Regions from separate parts of the Niabella agricola genome, predicted to be linked through region 2. Evidence: riboswitches for the same ligand, from Rfam matches in the RefSeq annotation. Region 2 holds a riboswitch; the other holds the start of a gene.

Region 1 (8,913 bases), 580 kb from region 2:
TGCACGATTTTCACGCAACGGCCCTGCACCTGATGGGACTCGACCATGAGCGCCTGGTATATAAGCACCTCGGACGCCGCTACCGGCTGACTGATGTTGCAGGCAAAGTGATAACGGGCTTAATGGTGTAGGCTTATTTGACATAACAAGCATTAAATATCAAATAACAGGTAACAAATAGCAAATACAAAATAGCAAGTACCGATTAACAAGCGTCAAATTACAAATAGTAAATAACAAATAGCAAGTAGTAAAACACCAGGCTGCCGGCATTAAACAACAAATAGCAGTCATAACTACCCGGTACCAGGCATCTGGTGTTAAATACTGTAAAACAAAAACATGAATAGAAAACATTTTATCCGCAATACAGCCTTAGGCTTTGCCGGCCTCCTGTATACCCCCGACTGGCTGATAAAGAACGATGTTGTGTTGGGTCAGGGTAATAAACGCTACCGGTTAAATGCCCATTGGAGCCAGGCAGATGTGGCCCGGTACCCGGTTAACGATTGTCATGAAATGGTACAGGACAGTAAAGGCCGCATCCTGTTGCTGACCAACGAAACAAAGAACAATGTGATTATTTACGATAAGAAAGGCCAATTATTAAGTACCTGGGGGACCGAATACCCGGGAGCTCACGGCCTTACTATTTTTAACGAAAACGGAACGGATGTACTGTTTATCTGCGATAACAAACGGCACCAGGTCATCAAAACCACGCTCAACGGCCGGGTGTTACTCACATTGAATTATCCCAAAGAAACCGGAGCATATACCACGGCTGAAGAATATATACCCACAGAAACAGCAATAGCGCAAAACGGCGACATCTACGTGGTGGACGGATACGGGAAGGACTTTGTGATCCAGTACGATCAAAAAGGGCGCTATATCCGGCATTTTGGCGGCAGGGGCAATGCGCCAAAGCACCTGCTGAACGCACATGGAATCTGTATCGACCATCGGAATAAAAAGCCGGTACTGATCGTAACTTCCCGGAAGGAAAACGCATTTAAACGCTATTCGATGGACGGCGTATATATCGATACCATCGCCATGCCGGGGGCCTGGGTATGCCGCCCGGTTATCAAAGGCGATCATTTATACGCGGCGGTATTACAAAGTAACAGCAAAACGGATCAGCGATCCGGTTTTATAACCATTCTTGACAAAAACAACCAGGTCATATCCAACCTGGCCGGTTGTGCGCCCCGGTATGCAGACGGCCGGTTACAGGAGCTGTATCAGACCGACCCGGTTTTCCAGTATCCACACGATGTATGCATCGATGATGAAGAAAACCTGTATGTGGCACAGTGGAATTCGGGGAAAGTATATCCTTATAAGCTGGAACCGGTGGTTTAAAACCTGATGCCTTAAAATGTTGGAGCAAACAAACCAATCATGAAGCAACTGAAGTGGCGGGAAATTATTTTTAATGCATGCATTGCCCTGAATGGCCTCTTGCTTATACTGGTTATTTTTGACCGTTACCTTAAAATACCGGCCGTTCTCCAGGTTGCCGGCAGGGCGCATCCATTGGTACTGCACTTTCCTATCGTGTTATTGCTGCTCGCCTTTCTATTTGAAATGCAGCTCCGTGCACCCCGGCACGCGGCGCTTCAGCAACTTGCTGACGGTCTGCTGCTGGCTGCTTCCTTTACTACGGTTGTGGCCGCCCTGATGGGAATCCTTTTGTCGAAGGAAACAGGATATGATCCTGCAGCCATCGGCGTGCATAAGTGGATGGGTGTTCTTTCTGCTTTTATCAGCTTCTTATGGTATAGCTTCCGCAACCAGATACGGGCACACAGCAGCAGGGTCATTGCAGCAGGGCTTTTGTCAACCACTGTATTGCTGATTGCCGGACATCAAGGTGCTACCATCACGCACGGCGATAATTTTCTTTTATCCCCGGTTATTTCGGCCGATAAAGGCCCCGAAGTACCCCTGGAAGCCGCCGTTATTTATACCCACCTCGTGCAACCGATCCTCAAAAACAAATGTATGAGTTGCCACAACAGCAATAAGGCTAAGGGTGAACTGGTAATGGAAACCACCCGGCTACTCCTCAAAGGAGGAAAGAACGGAAAACTGTGGGACACCGCCGCCGCCGACCTTGGGTTAATGATGCAGCGTATCCATCTTCCGCCCGAAAGCAAAGAACACATGCCCCCCAGGGGTAAGCCCCAGCTTACAGAAGAAGAAGCCCGCATCCTCTATTTATGGATAAAGGGCGGCGCCCATCTCACAAAAAAGGTAACCGATCTTCCCGGAAACGATACGCTCCGGATGATTGCCGCCAGGCTCTTTAAAAGTGGCGAACCCGAAGATTATGATTTTAAAGCAGCAGCTGAACAACTGGTAGCGGAGCTCAATACAACCTACCGGGTCATTACCCCGCTGTCGCAGGGCTCTCCTGCTCTTGCTGTTAATTTTTACGGCAGTTCCCGGTTTCATTCAGCACAGCTCAAAGAACTTGAAAAAATAAAAGACAATATTGTATCCTTACAGCTGGCCAAAATGCCGGTAACAGATGCGGATCTTAAAACGATCGGAACATTCGCTCATTTACGCACACTCAATCTGGCATTTACCGCTGTTAAGGGTGATGGGCTGCGGCACCTCAGCAGTTTGCAATATCTGAAGCAGCTCTCCCTCTCCGGTACCGGCGTACGGCCCGCGCAACTATCGGCACTGGCGCCGCTGAAAGACCTGCGATCCGTCCAGGTCTGGAACACCGCATTTACAGCGCAGGATTTAGCAGCACTAAAAAACCGGTTCCCCAAAACCGATTTTGATCTCGGGTATAAGGGCGACACCGTGATTGCAAAGCTGAGTACTCCTGTGTTAAAAACGGAACAGCGGATCTTCAAAAATACACTTACAATCGAAATTAAGAACCCGGTAAAGGGTGCTGAAACCCGCTACACGCTGGATGGCAGCGAGCCAGACAGCCTCCGCTCTCCCGTATATACCGCCCCTGTTACGCTTCATAAAGCAGCCACCCTTAAAGCGCGGTCCTATCTTGCCGGGTGGATCACCAGCGATCCTGCTAATGAAACGTTTTATAAAAGCAGCATACAACCCGATAGTATCCGGCTGATAACCCCACCTTCAAAAGAATACCTGGCCAGGGCACGGAACGGGAAGGCACTGATTGACGGACAGCTGGGAAAAGAAAACCCGGGTACCAGGGAATGGGTGGGCTATAGAGAAGCGCCTTTTGAAGCGCTCCTGTTTTTTAAAGCGCCGGTTACGATCAGCACTGTTACCTTCAGTTCATTGGTTGCCATCGACAGTTATGTGATGCCTGCACATGAACTGCAGGTTTGGGGCGGCCCTGCGGTTGAGTCGTTAAAATTACTAGGCCATTCGGAACCCCGGCAACCGGCAGCCCCGGCTCCGGCTTATACTACGGGTTATGAGTGCCGCTTTACACCTCAGCCGGTTCATGTAATTAAATTAATTGCCAAGCCCGTCAACCGCCTCCCTTCCTGGCACCGTGGTAAGGGTGATAAAGGCTGGATATTTTTAGATGAGCTGTTGCTGAATTAGCGGGCATTGGATAACAGAAAACCAGGCAGACTTCACCAAGCACTGTTTTTTTCGACGCGTTTTCAGGCTGGCAAAAAATTTGGACGCACTCCTGAAAAAAGATGATGGTAATTATACTTTTTACAGCGTTGCTGGGCAATAGCAATAATACTGCTATTGTCCTTCCTGCTCCTCAAACCCAGAAAGTAATGGTTTCCTCCGGCGATAGTACCTGTATCCGGGCGGGAGTATGGGTGCTACACAAACCGTTTACCGCTGCCTATAACACCGGCAGGTCTTCGCAGCAGGTTAGGGTATTTCTTCATTGGCCATATCCACGGGTTTTGATTGGGGCGACCCCATTTGGCGGAACCAAATGGATAACAATACAATACTGGCCACAGCAAGAAATTCGCTTTGCCAGTTTTGAAAAGATTCGAACCAGAAACGCTGCTCACGAATATATTCAAACGCGGTTGCCGTGGGGGCTCCTTTTTCCACTGCTTCCTGGTTATAATCTTTAAGGCTGCCGTAAAAATGCGCTAAAAAACTGGCAATAAATAAAACAGCGAAGGCCAGTGAAAGCGATCGCTTATACCACCACAACCAGCGGCCGCCTTTTTTCACCGGCCATGGTGCTTGTGGATGCGGACCCGGCTCCCGGTCTACATCTTCTGCCTTATCAAGACTTTTGGATTCAGCAGATCCTTTCTGGCGCAAAAAAACAGTAAGTATCACATATAACATCATCTGCAGAAATTCACTTTCCCAGTTCTCAAAAGTAGCCTGGATGAAATGCCCGCTATGGAGGTATTCCCAAAATCCCGGTGCCGGCAAACCCAGTTCTGCCTGGTCTTCGCTAAACACCTTCCATCCGGTCAGCATCTGGCCAAACCAGAACAAACACATCAAAGCCAGCAAAACTATACTCAAACTGTTGCGATAAAGAAACCCTTTTCTTTTCATATCTGTTGGTTATAAAAAAGCCCCCCGCCTGTAGCGGGGGACAAATTTTCTTTCTTCCTTCGCCGGTATGATCCGTTTCAGGTTCAACGGGTTTATTCTCAGCGCCTATCTTTCGATAAAAACACACCCCGGAAGAAAACTTACTTATAGAAATCAAAATATAGTGCCAAACCCGTTTTTTCCCGGCAGCCCGGCAACTGCTACCGGGCAATGCTTTCATACCTAATTCATTAACGCCCCATACGCGGGTTTAGAAATTCGGCACCACCAGCTGCAGCGTGTAGCAACACATGCCACTTCCGGATTTTTTTTCCCATTTTGTGTAACGTAATCCGCAGTACCCAAGGTTGTACAGAAGCTGCTGGAAAATACACAAAGCTCCATTATATTCACCGCCGGCGACGAAGCAGCCGCCGGACCATCCACCATAACGTATAAACCGCCAGCACTGCCAGGAGCACCTGTTTCCCGCTCCGCGTTTGCTCCCTGGGTTGCTGTTTATGTATACGCCGGATCCCTTTTACAAAACCACTGATTCCCTTATCGGAATACATACCATATGCATCCAGCAATGTACCCCTTACCCCATCTCTTGTCCTGATGAGATAAAGGATCGAACTGTCAGCAGGATCGCTTTCCCCTTCAAACCGGTAAAAATTGCGGATGCTGACGGCCTCCGGAGGATAGATCTGTTTTGAGCCTTTATAAGAGAGCCCGTTTTCCTGCACAAAAAAATCCACTACATATCCCGACTGCGCGGCCTTACGGAGACACTCAGAAATGGTATTCATTTTCTCCGATGATGTTTCTTTTTCCATAATAGTTTTTTTACTATCCTTTTTTTGCAAAAATGCTGCCTGCATCGTTCTTTCCCTGCAACCGGTTCAATAACACCTGTAACAAAAACTAATGGTCACCGGACAATATAAATCATCAGCGTTTCCGTCCTGCATCATTCGAGCATGCCGGATAAGGTTCTTGCATTGGCTACTGCATATCCCTCCTGGTCATTGTCAAAATACACATATACATCCTTTCCATCAGCCTGCCATTCTTTACACCGCTTCATCCAGGTTTTTAATACAGGAGTACGATACCGGCCCTGGTATTTCCCGGCAGGACCATGCAGCCGGACATAAACAAAATCGGCGGTCACCATCAATGGTGACAGGTGCTTATCAAGATGATAAATGCAGAAGGCACAATGATATTTTTTCAGCAACGCGTAAATCTGTTCATCATACCAGGTAGCGTTCCGGAATTCAAAAGTGTACCGGTATTTCCGCGGAAGCTTTTGCAGCAACAGCTCCAGCCGTTCGGGATTTACTTTCCACAGCGGAGGCAATTGAAACAATACCGGCCCCAGTTTTTCCTTTAGCTGCCGCACATGTTTAAAAAAAGGCTGCAGGTCGCCTTTGGTAACATGCAGCTTTTTCATATGGGTAAAAAAACGGCTGGCTTTTACCGAAAAAACAAAATCCCCGGCAACCGCCGACCTCCACGCTTTAAAGGTTTCTGGAGAAGGAAGGTGGTAAAAACTATTGTTGATCTCAACTGTTTTGAAATGGCTTTGGTAATACGCCAACTGGTCTGGTTCACGCACTGTATCCGGATAAAATACCTGCTTCCAGTGTTTGTAATGCCAGCCCGAGGTGCCGATATAGATCTTTCCTTTTTTCATGGTGTCTCCTTATAAACTATGAGCCTGGAAGAGCAGGATTCCGGCACCGTTAATAGGTCCGGCGCTGCTGCATCACCATACTATCTATCCGTTTTACATAATCCAGGTGTGCTTCCAGAGCCGGCAGCCGGAGAATGGCCCAGTGAAGAAGATCAGAATCTTTACCGGCGCTGATATACCGTTTAAATTGCTCAATATCGGTTTCCTGCATTTTTTTTACCTGTTGCAGGTACCGGTCGTCAAACGCCGCACCCTTTAATGACCGCAGCCCGCGCAGCACCGCTCCGTCTGGAGGTGCTGCCGGGATACTGATATTTTTCTTTGCCGCAATCTGCTTGAGTTCGGCGTTTGCGGCTCCATATGCATGTGCCATACTGTCGCCCAGCTGCCGCACCAGCTTTTCAAATGCTTTATCAGCCGCTACCATGCCCAATTCAGCCCCGGTCATGCCCGATCCGGCAGCGACCACCGCAAAACGGGCGTCCCGTTCCAGGGTGGCCGCCACCGTACTGCTGCTCCGCTGTTTAAACCGTGCAGCATTGCTATCGCTGATAGTTCCCTTCTGATCAGCAGGGCGCGGATTGCAGGACAAAATGCCCGTGGAAAGGCCATATAAAAGCATCATAAAAAATAGATATAGTCGCATGGGAAAGAGGATTAGAAGTGAATGGATAATTTCATTAAAAACGGGGAGTACATTAGCACTCCCCCCGATTCCGGATGCTTGAAACCTCGAATTACCGGAAACTGCTTCTTCACCATCCAAAGCGCAAGCAGCGGGCCAAAATCAGTTCGGCCCGCTCTGTTCTTTGTTATGACCGGCAAGCGCCTCCATTCTTTCCGGCGCCAGCTTTCTCTTTGGTAAATTTTTCCACATCACATGTAGTCTTCCGTTCCCACAGCCCTCTTCCCGATCTCCTGTTACACCGCCGGGATATTTTTTATTTGTCCGGCCCGGTTTTGGATTTATAAAGCAAAAAACGATTTAACCGTACCGTAAAAATAAACATGTTCATTTGCGTTTAGCAACCATTCATACCACCCTGCCCATGACTCATCACTTGTCCGGGATCCTTGCGGGGGATCCGGTAAAAACTGCCGCTGCTGCTTCGTTGATCTATATTACAGCAAACGGATCCGGCATCCGCCGGATCAAAAAAGGAAAGGGATTCATTTATTTAAAGGATACACTACCGGTAAAAGACGCGGATACCCTTTCCCGGATCCGGAGCCTCGTAATTCCGCCTGCATGGCGGGATGTATGGATCTGCGAAAATCCGAACGGACATCTCCAGTGCACCGGAATAGATTTAAAAGGCCGCCGGCAATACCGGTATCACCCAATATGGAGCGCATTGCGGAATGAAACAAAATTTCACCGCCTTGTGTTATTTGGAAAAGCACTGCCGCAAATAAGGAAAACGATCCGCAAACACCTCCGGGAAAAAGGCTGGTCCAAGCAAAAAGTACTGGCCGCCGCGGTTAGCATCATGGACAAAACAGGACTCCGGGTTGGTAATCATTTTTACGAAAAACTGTATGGTTCGTTTGGACTTTCTACCCTTCAGAACCGGCACCTGAAGATCCGGGGGAACCAGCTCCTGTTCAGTTTCAGGGGCAAAAAAGGAATTGAGCAAAGGGTAACACTCCGAAGCGCACGACTGGCCCGCATCATCGCCAAATGCAGGGAAATCCCCGGCAAGGAATTATTCCAGTACGTCGATGAGGCCGGTCAGCACCAGGCCATTCACAGTGAAGATATCAATACCTATATCCGGGAAGTATCCGGCGACCTCTTTTCCAGCAAGGATTTCCGTACCTGGGTAGCAACCGTTACCTGTGTTGAGGCATTACTGCAGGCCGGCCCGGCTGAAACAGAAAAGCAAAAAAATGAATGCATCCTGCAGGCCCTGGATAAAGTAGCCGCAACCCTGGGTAACACAAGAGCCGTTTGTAAAAAGCACTATGTTCATCCGCTGGTACTTACGGCTTATGAAACAGGAAGATTATTCCGGTATGCATTGCGAACTGCTACAGCGACACCGGGCAATTCCCGTGCAGAATCCCTGTTGCTTAAACTGCTCAAAAAGGAAGCTGCCTAAGCGCTCCGGGAAACTCCTGCCGGATCTGCGAGCACTGGCAATGAACTCTGCCCGGTTGTTTCCGGATGCGGCAACCGGTCGGTAACCACACAATATTCCACACCATTGATCACTTCAATATGCCAGATCCATTCCCGGATATCAAATAATGCTGGTTCGGAGGCGCTCAATTGGTTAATGGCATCGCCGGTAAAACTTACCGGGAATTTATGACGAAAATCCGGGCTGAAGATTCCATCTTCTTTAGGTTTTGCAGGTGGTCTCATGTTTTATCAATTATTTAGATGTTTTATCGGGCGGTGCCTGTTTTTCATATAACAGCAACTACTTCTGGCTTTAAATACCAGGGAGCGTAACCTATCAGAAAGGAACAAAAGGTTTGCCAAATCCGCTAAAAGTCAACAGGCAAGAGGCGATGCCGATGATTTTCCGGGAAGCAGTATTGAGCAGCAACCGATAAGCATTTTATTTTTCAGAATAATTTTTTTATCTCCGGATTCGCGATTCGAACACCAGCCTGTTTTTTTATTGAGCAATGCCGCTATATTCCTCAATCTGAGATCACCTGTAGGGAACGATTTCCACACTGGTCCGTGCTCATTTGCGGGAATAGCATCAGATCGC
Region 2 (8,913 bases):
AGGAGGCAATCAATATTTGTTTATCAGCCCTGTTCATTGAACCCGATTTTCTGCCTTTTCGTCTATTTTTGTGAAATGAAGAATACATTTCTGACATTAACCGCTTTGGGAATAACCATCACCGCCGGCGCCCAGGTAAAATGGAGCCTGGAGCAGTGCGTGGAGTATGCGGTGGAACACAATATATCGGTTAAACAGGCCGATGTACAGGCCCGTATGGACCGGCTGACACTGGACCAGAGCAAGGCGGCGTTATATCCAACGGCCAACTCCCAGCACAGTGCCGGGTATCAATTCGGACGTTCTATTGATCCTACTTCCAACCAGTTTACAACCAATGAAATTCTTTTCGCCAACCATTCGCTGAATATAAATGCAGACCTGTTCAACTGGTTTCGCAAGCGGAATACCGTGGCCGCAAACGGGTTTTCCTATGAAGCGGCCGTAGCAAAATTTGACAAAGCCCGGAACGATGTGGCGCTGAATGTGTCCAATGCCTACCTGGCTGCTTTATTATCGCATGAGCAGATCAACGTGGCAACGGTACAGCTGCAGCAAAGCCGTGAGCAACGCGATAACGTGAATAAACAGGTGCTGGCCGGGGCGCTTCCGGAGCTGAACCTTGCGGAAATGGAAACACAGCTGGCCAATGACAGTGCAACCCTGATCAGCGCGCGTGCGGATTACCGGCTACGGCTGTTGCAACTGCAGGCCTTGTTAAACCTGGATGCGGCAATGGCCTTTGATGTGCAGGCCCCCCCGGTTGACAGTATTCCCGTAGAGCCACTGGCCGAACTGGACCCTGCGGCGGTGTTCGCTTCCGCACTGGTAAACCTGCCCCAGCAAAAGATCAATGAACTGAATGTAAAAGCAGCAGAAAAGAATGTGCTGGTAACAAAAGCGGCCATGTATCCTTCATTCGGATTATTTGGCGGTTTGGATTCCCGATACTCAAATGCACAGAAGCTGATTCCCGATTCCTATCAGAAAGGAATTGTACCAATCGGGATTATAATGCTGGACGGCAAACATTATCCGGTAACCTCAATTGAACCCCAGACTTATCCGGTCAGTTTTAAAAAAGGGAACTATTTTAACCAGTTGTCCGCAAACTTCAGCCAGAACCTGGGCATTGGGCTCAACATTCCGATCTTTAACGGCAACCAGGCCCGCACCAACTGGAAGAAAGCTAAACTAAATGTGGAATCGCAGCAACTGCTCCAGGAACAGGATGCGCAAACCCTGAAGCAGGATATCTACCAGGCGCACACCAACGCCATTGCGGCCATTGAAAAATATAATGCTGCTCGGATCGCCGCAGCTTCGGCTCAAAAAGCCTACGATTTTGCCCGGAAGCGGTTCGAGGTAGGGTTGCTGAAACCGATCGATCTGATCACCAACCAAAATAATTTATTCAAGGCAAAAATAAATATGCTTTCAGCCCAATACGACTATGTATTCAAGCTGAAGCTGCTGGAGTTTTACAAAGGGCGCGGTATTAAATTGCATCATTAACGGAGATCCCGTTTAAATTTTGATCATGAAAAAGAAATGGAAGCGAATTTTATGGATAATAGCCGGTGTAATTGTATTGCTGGTGTTGTATGCATTGTTTTCCGGTAAGGATAAAAACCTGGTAAAAGTTTCTGCGGAGAAGGCGGCGATCCGCTCCATCACGGAAACCGTAACAGCCAGCGGACAGATTTACCCGGAATACGAAGTGAAAATAAGTCCCGACGTGAGTGGTGAAATTACGGAGCTCAACGTGCAGGAAGGCGACAGCGTGCGGAAGGGGCAGGTGCTGGCAAGGGTATATGCCGACAACTACGCGCTGGACCGCGACGAGGCTTCGGCGCGCGTGGGCCAATCACAGGCGAATGTGGCCAATAGCCAGGCGGCGCTCGGCGTTCAGAAAGCTACGCTGGAACGGGCGCAGCAGGCCTATAACCGTAACAAGCAGCTGTACGATGACCGGGTGATCTCAAAAGCTGAATTTGAACAATACGAAACTGACCTGGCATCCGCTAAAGCCAGTTATAACGCCAGCTTACAGAATATCCGCAGTTTACAGGCGGGGGTACGCTCCTCGCAAACAGGGCTGGTGGCAGCCAATAAAGTATTGGGCCGGGCTACCATTTTTTCTCCTATCAGCGGTATTATTTCTTCGCTGAAGGTTGAAAAAGGCGAACGGGTAGTGGGTACCGCTCAAATGGCCGGTACGGAAATGATGACAGTGGCCGATATGAATACCATGGAAGTGCGTGTAAATGTGGGGGAAAATGATATTGTAAAAGTAAGCATTGGCGACAATGCCGATATTGAGGTAGACGCATACAGCGGACGGAAATTCACCGGCATCGTTACCAAGATTGCCAGCAGTGTGAAAAGTGCGTTAACGACCGGCGCCGCAACCAGCAACGACGTAACAAACTACGAAGTACGTATCCGGATCGATAAACATTCTTACCAGGACCTGATCGATCCCGAGAAGCCAAGAAAATTTCCTTTCCGGCCGGGAATGAATGCGAGTGCCGATATCAAAACCAAGCGGAAAGAGAACATTGTTACGGTTCCGATTTCAGCAGTAAATGCCCGGGTAAAGGGAAGCGACAAAAGTCTGAGCGATACCCGCAAAGAGCAGCAGGAACAGAAAGGCAATGGGAATAACAGCCCGGAAGAAGAACGCAGTGCCGGCGAAATGGAAGAAGTGGTATACCTGGTGATGAAGGACGGTGTGGTAAAAAAACGGATTGTTAAAACCGGGATACAGGATATTAATTATATCGAGATCGCCAGCGGGCTGAAGGCAGGAGATGAGGTGGTTACCGGTCCCTACAGTGCCGTTAGTCAAACCTTAAAAGATGACACCAGGGTAAAAGTGGTACCGAAAGAAGAACTGTTTAAGGCAAAATAGCTCCCAGCTCTCAGCAATCAGCGATCAGCGCTCAGCAATCAGTGACAATGAACTGATAACTGAGCGCTGATCGCTAATAACTGAAAATTTAACTCAAATCTCGAATCTCGAATCTCAAAACCCAAAACTTAACCCGATATTCCAGTTGATACCGGCCTGGGGGAAATAATAATTCTCGGTGGTATAGGCTCCTCCTGCAAGGTAGCTATAGGTATAACCGTTGTTCTCATATTTTTTATCCAGCAGGTTGTTTACCATGAGAATGATCCCAATTTGCTTAAATGTTTGGGAGCTGGTCTGGTAACGCAAGCGAAGATCGGTAAGCGCATAGGGGTTGATGCTTTTTTGTTGGTCAGATGCGTTATCCAGGTATTGGCGGCTTACGTATTTTTCCAGCAGGTCGATAAAAAAATGATGATGGCCCGAGATCTGGTACAGAGGTTCCAGTGTCAGGCTTGCTCCGGCAACCGTGTTGGGAGAAAAAGAAATATCGGTGTTCCGGTACGCCTTGGCTACCTGTCCGCCATTATCATAATCATCGCCGTATTGTGTAATGGCTTGGATTTTGTTCTTACTGAATGTAGCGTTGGCATTCAGTTGCAACCACTGCAGCGGTTGTAGCCCGGCTGTAAATTCAAGACCGGCCCGGTAACTGTCGGGAACATTGGTACGGGCATAGGCGCCCACATCATTGATCTTGCCGGTAAGGATCAGCTGGTCCTTATAACGCATATAATAGCCGTTCACACCGGCCTGGAAAACGGGGGTACTGTACTGGTAGCCGGCTTCCAGATCCTGCAGTTGTTCGGGTCGCGGTTTTTCTGTTTCCGATGCTTCAAAATCGTCCCGGTTCGGTTCTTTATTGGCAATGGCATAGGATGCATAAAGTTTGCTGGATGCCCCATTGCCATGATGAATAAAATAACTTGCTCCAACTTTAGGATTAAAAAACCGGTACCTGTTTTCGATAGGAGGAAGGGAAGGGGATTTCCGGAACCCGTTGATGGTATAAGCTACATTGCGGTACTGCAGGTCTGCAAAAGCGTACAGGTCGGGAAGCAGCTGTTGCTGTAATTTCGCGTATACATTGTAGTCATTTTTAAAAGCCGTCAGGCGGTACCACCGGTAATCCAGCGGAACGCCGTATGCCGCCCACTTTACAAAACCATAATGTCGGCCGTCGTACCGGGTATATGCGCCTCCAAAAACAAATTGCGTACGGGAGGTGTGGTAGGTAGTAGAAAAAACCGTCCCGTAATAATAATTGTCCAGCCATAGCTGCCGGGTAAGGTTCACCTTGCGCAGCGTGTCGCCGGGTGCTTTTACGTAATCCGGAATTCCATAGTCTGCAAACGCTTCATCTTTTTTGTACTCGTTATAATAGCCCTTGCCTCTTGTTAAGAAGGTTCCGATATTCAGGTCCCAGTTGGAGTGAAGCTTTTGATTGAGAAACAGCTGGTAGTAATCCTGCCAGTAGTTGTCTGTCTGGTCCTTATAATAAACGCCGTCACTGATTGCGCCCAGTGTATTGGTATTCCGGCCCTGTTTTTCCAGTTCCTTTTGGTAATTAACCGGCTGGTCCTTGTCGGTAAACACAATGCCCAGTCCGTTCCAGGCCTGTCCGGTCCGTTCTTTACCGGTAAGGTAATTGAATTTGATATTAGTGGCTTCATTTTTTGAGGTCCAGGACCCGATCACATGGGCTGCCAGCAGATCTGAGAAAGCACGGTCGATATAGCCATTGGAGCTGAGTTTGGACAGCCGTACATCAAACTGGAAACCGCCCTTTAATAAACCGGTGCCGGCCTGCAGCGTGTGTTTCCAGGTATCAAAGGAACCATAGGAATTGCTCAGGGATACTCCCGGTGTTTTACTTTGTTCGAGGTTGGCAATATTGATAGAACCGCCAAAGGCGCCGGAGCCGTTGGTAGAAGAACCCACGCCGCGCTGAATCTGCACGGTAGTAGTGGAGGATGCCAGATCCGGCAGGTCTACAAAAATAGCCGCCTGCGATTCGGCATCATTAACCGGTATGCCGTTCATCGTTACATTAATGCGCGTCATATCCGTTCCGCGGATTCTTAACGAAGAGTAACCCACACCGGCACCGTCGTCTGAGTTTACGACCACTGATGGCGTCTGGTTCAACAGGTAAGGCATGTTCTGTCCCAGGTTTTGTTTTTCGAGATCTCTGGAGGTAACATTGGAGGTGGCAAAAGGCGCTTTGTTACTGAGCCGCAGCGACCGCACCTCAACCGGCGACATTAAATAAAAACTGTCAGCTTTTGCTGTGGTAGAATCGGTTTGAGCAAAAGCGATCTGTGCTGCCCCTAGCAGGCAGCCGGAAATGAAAAGCCTCTTCATTTGTTTTTTTCATTTTTTTGACTCCACAGTTATTTGCGGAGCGGGTTAAAAAAAATAATGAGAGGGAAATGCTGAAAAGAAAGGAACCATCCTTCCCTGCGCAGGCATTACCCTGATCAGGTTTACGGGTATCATCTCAGCCGTCAGCCCCGCTTGCGCGAGGATCCAGCACCCCGGGAACCAGAAGCAGTATAAAATAATCATCATACTGCGTCTTAAAAATCTCATTCAAACTGGCGGTATTGCCAGCGATGCTCTTATGAACGGCGCAAAGCTATTGAAATTTAACGACAAAACAATCTGTTGCCTAAAAATCGAGCGGCTGGTGTATTCCTGCTGTATTTTGCGGGTTATAACGCAGCGCCGTTGAGAGTATTTGAAAAAAGACGCGCCATTTAGCAAAAATTTGACATACTACTCCACAAAACCCATTGTTTGTAGCGGTAACCACGTACCTTTGCGCGGTTCGTTTGAAGGGAATACATTTTGTAATGTTTGCTACCTGATCTGCTAAGCAATCGCTGTATCTGGTTTACAGGCCTCTCCTTACACTGTTTTTTTTCAAAGATTTTTTATTTTAAATTTTTTTCATTTTTATGAACATTTATGTTTCAAATTTAAGCTTCATCGTTCGGGATGAAGATCTCAGAGAGTTTTTTGTTGAGTATGGTGAAGTAAGCTCCGCACGGGTGATTACCGACAAAGCTACCGGCCGCAGCCGTGGTTTTGGATTTGTGGAGATGCCGGATGATGAAGCCGCCCGTAAGGCGATCAAAGAACTGGACGGCGGTACTGTAGACGGACGCGCAATTAAAGTTACAGAAGCCCGGCCGAGAGAAGAAAAGAGCAATAACCGCTCTTATGCCAGCAAATGGTAAGCCCCGCTTTTTAAAATAAAGCAGTAGATCCGAATATGCTTCGGCATATTGCGGGTACAATTAAAGGAATGTCAGCGCCGCCATTGGCCGGATCTGACATTCCTTTTTTATAAGTGACTTCCGGAATTGAATATTAAAACAATAAAAATGTAAAGTATTTATGCAATTGTTTTGTACGTTCAGATTTTTGTCCTATATTTGCAGTGCGAGGTAGAGCAGCGGTAGCTCGTCGGGCTCATAACCCGAAGGTCCCAGGTTCGATCCCTGGCTTCGCAACTAAAGGATAAAACCCGCTATAGTAGCGGGTTTTATTTATATTAACCCTTCTAACTTGTATATCCATTTTAAAGGTGACCGCATGGGATAACGCGTGAATTCCAATGGATCTTATAAATCGTTGGATACGTTTATGATTACTTTTTGTTTAATACCGGCTGTCAGAGAAATTGTTCCTTTGTCAGAACACTGGTCTGCAGTTGATGCGAGCTATTCTGAGTGGGGTGTTGGCCGGCATTTAAAAGGACACCGGGCCTCTCCGGGATCGGGTTTAAGAATGAGGCGGTCGCTTAGCAGGGCGTATCGGTATCAGCTATATTTTTAAGGTATCAGATGCAATGTTTGAAAAAGAACGGTCACAGGGCCGCGGGGTGCGATAGGCTGGCTCCGGTATGTTGTTGCGGATCGTAGAGGAGGAACCATCGGAATGGATGATGGTTGTAACAGCAAAAAACAAAAAAACAATCGCCTTTTCATGAATGCCGGAGCCGGACTGGCAGATTTAAGGTTAGAATGGCACGCGTTTATAATGGATGATTAACGGTCCATTGGCAGCCGAGATGTATTTATGCGGCAAAAGTTAATTCTGTGTTTCAGTGGTTTCTTTGAGTTATTTTTGCAGTTATGAAATCCGGTTTTGTAAATATATTTGGCAAGCCCAATGCAGGAAAAAGTACCTTGCTGAACGCATTGATGGGGGAAAAGTTAGCCATTGTTTCATCCAAAGTGCAAACCACCCGGCATCGGATCAAGGCGATCCTGACCGAACCGGATTATCAGATCATTTTCTCGGATACGCCCGGCATCATCGAGCCGAAGTACAAATTGCATGAAAAAATGATGCAGTCGGTAAAAAGTGCCCTCGAAGATGCCGATGTGGCGCTGCTGATCGTGGATGTGAACGATAACTGGGAGGAAAGCGATCAGATCTTTTCCGGGCTGAAGCTTAGGGTGCCTTGTGTGCTGGTGATCAATAAAATAGATAAAGCGCCCGCAGAGAAAATAGCGGCCTGCATGGAGTATTTCAGGGAGAAACCCTATTGCAGGAGGGTAGTGGCCATCTCCGCGTTGAAAGGGGCGGGTATCGACCAATTCATCCAGCCGGTGGTGGAATTGCTCCCGGAAGGCGAGCCGTTTTATGATTCCGACGATATCAGTGACCTGCCCACCAAGTTTTTTGTCAGCGAGCTGATCCGGGAAAAGATCTACGAAGTGGCGCAGGATGAGATCCCTTATCATACCGCTGTTTTAATCAGGGAATTTAAGGAGAAACAGACCCTGGTAAAGATTGTGGCCGATATTATCGTGCACCGGGAGACTCAAAAGGCAATCCTGATCGGGGAAAAGGGCAGCATGGTAAAAAAGATCGGGATGGCTGCCCGAAAAGATATCGAAGCATTTTTGAACCAAAAAGTATTCCTGGAGTTATTTATTAAGGTGAAACCTAAATGGCGCGACAACGAATTGTACCTGAAAGAATACGGGTATGGCTCCTGATCCGGCCAAAGGTTAAAAAATCCCCAAAAAATAAAATTGCAGGACTGACAATATTTTATCATATTTGTTATTAAATATTTTTCGCCTTGCCCGGAAGGCTCATTCGAAAAACAAAATTTGCGTTGCTCGCGGGCGGAGCAGCGGGGAGAATTTAAAAAGTTAAATGGCAGTACCACAAAAACCAGCCTACAGACCACCTGGCACAGGATTCCGGCCAGGGGGCAATAACAACAACAGGCCTAAAGGCTTCTTTAAAGGACGGTTTCAACCACAGAAGGAGGCAGAACACCGCATCAATCAATTCATCCGCGTTCCACAAGTACGACTCGTTGGCGACAATGTTGAACAGGGTATTTACAACACCCAGGAGGCCCTGAAAATGGCCCAGGATATGGAACTGGATCTGGTGGAGATTTCACCCAAGGTAGATCCTCCTGTTTGCCGCATCATTGATTACAATAAGTTTTTATACGATAAAAAGAAAAAGGATAAAGAACTAAAGGCTAAAAGCAAGGCTACTGAAATCAAAGAGATCCGTTTTACACCCAATACGGATGAACATGATTTTGATTTCAAGGCAAAGCATGCGGAAGGTTTTTTGAAAGATGGCAATAAGGTTAAGGCCTATGTGCAGTTTAAGGGAAGGGCCATCCAGTTTCAGGATCGCGGCCAATTGCTGTTGCTGAAATTTGCAGAGCGGCTGGCTGATTTCGGAACGCTGGAAAACCTGCCTAAGCTGGAAGGGCGCCGTATGCTGGCAATGATCGCCCCAAAACCGGCAAAAAAGAAATAGGAATTTTTTAATTGTTTTTATCGTAGAAGCCCCGTTCCTGAAATGGGGCTTTTGCGATTTTTTTTTGTTCTGTTTAAGCTGTTTCCTGCGGATTTGCACAAATGAACGTTCACTGATTTTCGCAGATAACCGGTCTTTGCGGCAATGCCGAATGCCGCCGCGTCATCGCTTTTTGCGCCGATGCGTGAAAT

What was found. A riboswitch is a leader RNA that binds a small molecule or an ion and turns the genes downstream of it on or off. The one in region 2 is predicted to bind thiamine pyrophosphate.
Region 1: it holds a riboswitch for thiamine pyrophosphate, as region 2 does, so the genes downstream of both, LL912_RS05895 (DUF6766 family protein) here and LL912_RS08460 (TonB-dependent receptor) in region 2, are expected to answer to the same signal.

The regions. Positions count from the first base shown of each region.
Region 1 covers NZ_JAJHIZ010000003.1:131,518-140,430, forward strand. Annotated here, with positions in the region: gene LL912_RS05880 (DUF1501 domain-containing protein) at 1-131, shown strand, start outside; gene LL912_RS05885 (6-bladed beta-propeller) at 343-1,368, shown strand; gene LL912_RS05890 (FN3 associated domain-containing protein) at 1,408-3,561, shown strand; gene LL912_RS05895 (DUF6766 family protein) at 3,850-4,506, opposite strand; TPP riboswitch at 4,544-4,647, opposite strand; gene LL912_RS05900 (hypothetical protein) at 4,896-5,324, opposite strand; gene LL912_RS05905 (DUF72 domain-containing protein) at 5,459-6,187, opposite strand; gene LL912_RS05910 (DUF4142 domain-containing protein) at 6,237-6,812, opposite strand; gene LL912_RS05915 (DNA topoisomerase IB) at 7,204-8,289, shown strand; gene LL912_RS05920 (hypothetical protein) at 8,286-8,555, opposite strand.
Region 2 covers NZ_JAJHIZ010000003.1:715,117-724,029, reverse strand. Annotated here, with positions in the region: gene LL912_RS08470 (TolC family protein) at 76-1,515, shown strand; gene LL912_RS08465 (efflux RND transporter periplasmic adaptor subunit) at 1,541-2,914, shown strand; gene LL912_RS08460 (TonB-dependent receptor) at 3,029-5,278, opposite strand; TPP riboswitch at 5,355-5,464, opposite strand; gene LL912_RS08455 (RNA recognition motif domain-containing protein) at 5,875-6,156, shown strand; tRNA gene LL912_RS08450 (tRNA-Met) at 6,361-6,432, shown strand; gene era (GTPase Era) at 7,057-7,929, shown strand; gene infC (translation initiation factor IF-3) at 8,093-8,722, shown strand.